Regions from separate parts of the Streptomyces sp. NPDC002730 genome, predicted to be linked through region 2. Evidence: riboswitches for the same ligand, from Rfam matches in the RefSeq annotation. Region 2 holds a riboswitch; the other holds the start of a gene.
The links. A riboswitch is a leader RNA that binds a small molecule or an ion and turns the genes downstream of it on or off. The one in region 2 is predicted to bind thiamine pyrophosphate.

Region 1 (2,196 bases), on a different contig from region 2:
CGAGCGTACGCAGCTCCGCGAACTGCGCCTCGTCATTGGCGTCCGCGATCGAGCCGGGGCGCAGTCCGTCGCCGAGGGAGTACGTCACGTCGTAGGAGGCGAGGATCTCGCAGAGCTCCTCGAAGTTCTCGTACAGGAACGATTCCTTGTGGTGCGCCAGACACCAGGCCGCCATGATCGAGCCACCGCGGGAGACGATGCCTGTCTTGCGGCGGGCGGTGAGCGGCACGTACCGCAGCAGCACGCCCGCGTGGACGGTCATGTAGTCGACGCCCTGCTCGGCCTGCTCGATGACCGTGTCCTTGTAGACCTCCCAGGTCAGCTCCTCGGCCTTGCCGTCGACCTTCTCGAGCGCCTGGTAGAGCGGCACGGTGCCGATCGGGACCGGGGAGTTGCGCAGCACCCACTCGCGGGTGGTGTGGATGTTGCGGCCGGTGGAAAGGTCCATGACCGTGTCCGCGCCCCACTTGGTGGCCCAGGTCATCTTGTCCACCTCCTCCTCGATGGAGGAGGTGACCGCGGAGTTGCCGATGTTGGCGTTGACCTTCACCAGGAATCGCTTGCCGATGATCATCGGCTCGATCTCGGGGTGGTTGACGTTGGCGGGCAGGACGGCCCGGCCCGCCGCGATCTCTTCACGGACGACCTCGGCGGAGACGTTCTCACGGATCGCGACGTACTCCATCTCCGGGGTGATCTCACCGCGGCGTGCGTACGCGAGCTGTGTCACCGCCTGGCCGTCGCGGCCCCGGCGGGGCTGGCGCGGGCGGCCGGGGAAGACGGCGTCGAGGTTGCGCAGTCCCCCGCGCGGCGAGGTGTGCTTGATCCCGTCGTCCTCGGGGCGGACCGGGCGGCCCGCATACTCCTCCGTGTCGCCGCGGCCGATGATCCAGTTCTCCCGCAGCGGCGGCAGGCCGCGGCGGACGTCGGTCTCGACGGTGGGATCGGTGTACGGGCCGGACGTGTCGTACAGCGTCACGTCCTTGCCATTGGTGAGGTGCACTTGCCGGACCGGCACCCGGAGGTCGGGGCGCGAACCCTCGACGTACCCCTTGTGCCAGCCGGGCTTGCGCTCCGCCTGGTCGGCGGCAGGCGTGCGTGCATCCTGAACGGTCATGAGACCTACTCCCTACGCCGGCATTACCCGGTAACAGGTTCGGCGGTCGACGCAGCGGCTTCCGTACGATTCGTCACGACTCGTACGAAGGTCAGCGCCCTCTCAGCCCGGTGCTCCGAGCTCCCGCGTGTGCAAAGGTGCCACCACGCTAGCGTCATTTCTGGCGTGCTGAACAGTGGGCCCCTCCCGTTGTTGCGATGATCGGCCGGTGACCTCCTCGCAGCAGAAGCCCGAAGCACACGGCCATTCGCACAGCCATGGGCCGGCCGCGCCTGTCTCCAAGCACCTTCGCAAGGTCATCGCCGCGGTGCTGATTCCCTTCTCCACCGCGGTTTTGGTCGGGTTGTTCGTGCTCTGGCCGGGCGGCGCTCCCGACCATCAGCGCAGCGGTGTCGGCTTCGACCGGCAGACCGAGCAGGGCAAGGTGGTGACGGTCGAGAAGGTCAACTGCAAGGACGTGAATGCGGCGCAGGTGCCGCCGACCGGCGACACCTCCACGCCCGAGGGGCGCGAGGCGGCCAATTCCCAGCGGGGCAGCTGCGCGAAGGCGACGATCGAGGTCACCAGCGGTAAGGACAAGGGCCGTACCTTCACCGAGATCGTCCAGCCGGACGCTCCACGGCAGTTGAGCAAGGGCCAGGGGGTGGTGGTGGCGTACGCGCCCGATGCGCCCCGCGATCTTCAGTACTCCGTGACCGATGTGGACCGGAAGTTCCCGATGGTGCTGCTGGCCGGGATCTTCGCGCTCGCGGTGGTGCTGGTGGGACGGATGCGCGGTGTGATGGCGCTGATCGCGCTCGCCGCCTCGTTCGCCGTACTGACCCTGTTCATCCTGCCCGCGATCCTGCAGGGCTCAAATCCTCTGATCGTCGCGGTGATCGGGGCGAGCGCCATCATGCTGATCGCTCTCTATCTGTGCCACGGACTCACCGCACGTACGTCGGTCGCGGTCCTCGGCACGCTGATCTCGCTGCTGCTGATCGGACTGCTCGGTTCGCTCTTCATCGGCTGGGCGAGCCTGACCGGCAACACCGACGACAGCACCGGCCTGATCCATGGCCTGTTTCCGAACATCGACT
Region 2 (2,196 bases):
GGGAGCGACGGTCTGGGGCTTGACGGCCACCGCACCGAACTTGGTGAACACCTCGGGCAGCTTCGCGTCCTTGATTACCGGGTTGACGAACATGTTCAGCGGCATGTCCTCCTGGAACTTCTTGGAGACCAGGAAGTCCAGCAGGGCCTTGCCGCCCGCCTCGTTCTTCGCGCCCTTGAGCAGACCCGCGAACTCGGTCTGGCGGAAGCAGGTTCCGGTCGCGACCCCGGTGGGCGCCTCGGTCGGCTGAGGCTTGGAGAAGAGCACCTCGGCCGGCGGACTGGAAGCGTACGAGACGACGAGCGGCCGGTCGGCCTTGGCCTTCTTACCGCCCGCGGAGCCGGAGAACTCCTCGTTGTACGCCTGCTCCCAGCCGTCGACGACCTTGACGCCGTTCTCCTTCAGCTTCTTCCAGTAGTCCTGCCAGCCGTCCTCGCCGTACTTGCCGACCGAGCCGAGGAGGAAGCCGAGGCCGGGCGAGGAGGTCGCGACGTTCTCCGTCACCAGGAGGTTCTTGTACGCGGGCTTGGCCAGGTCGTCGAAGGACTGCGGCGGCGCCAGCTTCTTGTCGGCGAAGTACTTCTTGTCATAGTTGACGCAGATGTCGCCGGTGTCGACGGGCGTGACCCGGTGCTTGTCCTTGTCCAGCTGCACCTCGTCGTTCACCTGGCTCAGGCCCTTTGCCTCGTACGGCGTGAACAGGCCGTTGTCGAGAGCACGCGAGAGCAGGGTGTTGTCGACGCCGAAGAAGACATCGCCCTGCGGGGAGCCCTTGGTAAGGATCTCCTTGTTGAGGGCCGCGCCCGCGTCGCCGCTCTTGAGCACCTTGACCGTGTAGCCGGTCTCCTTGGTGAACTCCTTCAGCACGGAGGCGGAGGCGACGAACGAGTCGTGGCTGACGAGCGTCACGCTCTTCGGCTTCGAGCCGCCGTCCGGGGCCGACGAGTCCTTGGACTCACCGCCGCAGGCCGCGAGCGTTGTGACGCCGAGCGCCGCGGCCAGCGCGGTGACCGTGATCTTCTTGGTGGTGCTCACTGAAATTCCTCCTGGGATGACCAGGAAGAGACGCGGCCCTGCCCGGATCCCTCGAAAGGAATCCGGGCAGGGCGCAACAGCTTGTGAGTAATGACCGAACTTCCTACCCAGAATGACCTGGGCAAGGTTCAGAGGGTCTGCGACCACTGGGCTTGATTTACCAAGCCCGCGTCGCACTCTCAGCGCTGTGGCGCTCCCCTGTCGGAATATGTAGATGTTTCAAGCCAGGTTACACGGGCGCTAACGCTCCGAAGCGGCCAGCTGTCCGCACGCTCCGTCGATCTCCTGGCCACGGGTGTCCCGGACGGTGACCGGCACCCCGTGCGCCGCGATGGCCTCCACAAAGGCCTTCTCGTCCTCGGGCCGCGAAGCCGTCCACTTCGATCCCGGCGTCGGGTTGAGCGGGATCAGATTGACATGGACCCGCTTGCCCTTGAGTAGCCGGCCCAGCAGATCACCCCGCCACGCCTGGTCGTTGATATCGCGGATGAGCGCGTACTCGATGGAGATCCGGCGGCCCGACTTCTCGGCGTACTCCCAGGCGGCGTCCAGCACCTCCCGGACCTTCCAGCGCGTATTGACCGGGACCAGGGTGTCGCGCAGCTCGTCGTCCGGCGCGTGCAGCGAGACGGCGAGACGGCACTTGAAGCCCTCGTCGGCGAAGCGATGCATCGCGGGTACCAGGCCGACGGTGGAGACGGTGATCCCGCGCTGCGAGAGACCGAGGCCGTCCGGCTCGGGGTCGGTGAGCCGGCGGATGGAGCCGACGACCCGCTTGTAGTTGGCGAGCGGCTCTCCCATCCCCATGAAGACGATGTTGGACAGCCGCGCCGGTCCGCCCGGCACCTCGCCGTCGCGCAGGGCGCGCATGCCGTCGACGATCTGGTGCACGATCTCGGCGGTCGACAGATTCCGGTCGAGGCCGGCCTGACCGGTCGCACAGAAGGGGCAGTTCATCCCGCAGCCGGCCTGCGACGAGATGCACATCGTCACCCGGTCCGGGTAGCGCATCAGCACGGACTCGACGAGCGTGCCGTCGTGCAGCCGCCACAGGGTCTTGCGGGTGGTGTCGTCGTCGCACGAGATATGCCGTACGACGGACATCAGGTCGGGCAGCAGCTCCGAGGCGAGCTTCTCGCGCGCGGCGGCGGGGATGTCGGT

Region 1: it holds a riboswitch for thiamine pyrophosphate, as region 2 does, so the genes downstream of both, thiC (phosphomethylpyrimidine synthase ThiC) here and ACFYXH_RS20320 (thiamine ABC transporter substrate binding subunit) in region 2, are expected to answer to the same signal.

Annotation. Positions count from the first base shown of each region.
Region 1 covers NZ_JBIAQG010000005.1:351,474-353,669, reverse strand. Annotated here, with positions in the region: gene thiC (phosphomethylpyrimidine synthase ThiC) at 1-1,117, opposite strand, end outside; TPP riboswitch at 1,110-1,254, opposite strand; gene ACFYXH_RS15285 (YibE/F family protein) at 1,326-2,196, shown strand, end outside.
Region 2 covers NZ_JBIAQG010000007.1:349,004-351,199, reverse strand. Annotated here, with positions in the region: gene ACFYXH_RS20320 (thiamine ABC transporter substrate binding subunit) at 1-1,035, opposite strand, end outside; TPP riboswitch at 1,118-1,245, opposite strand; gene rlmN (23S rRNA (adenine(2503)-C(2))-methyltransferase RlmN) at 1,276-2,196, opposite strand, start outside.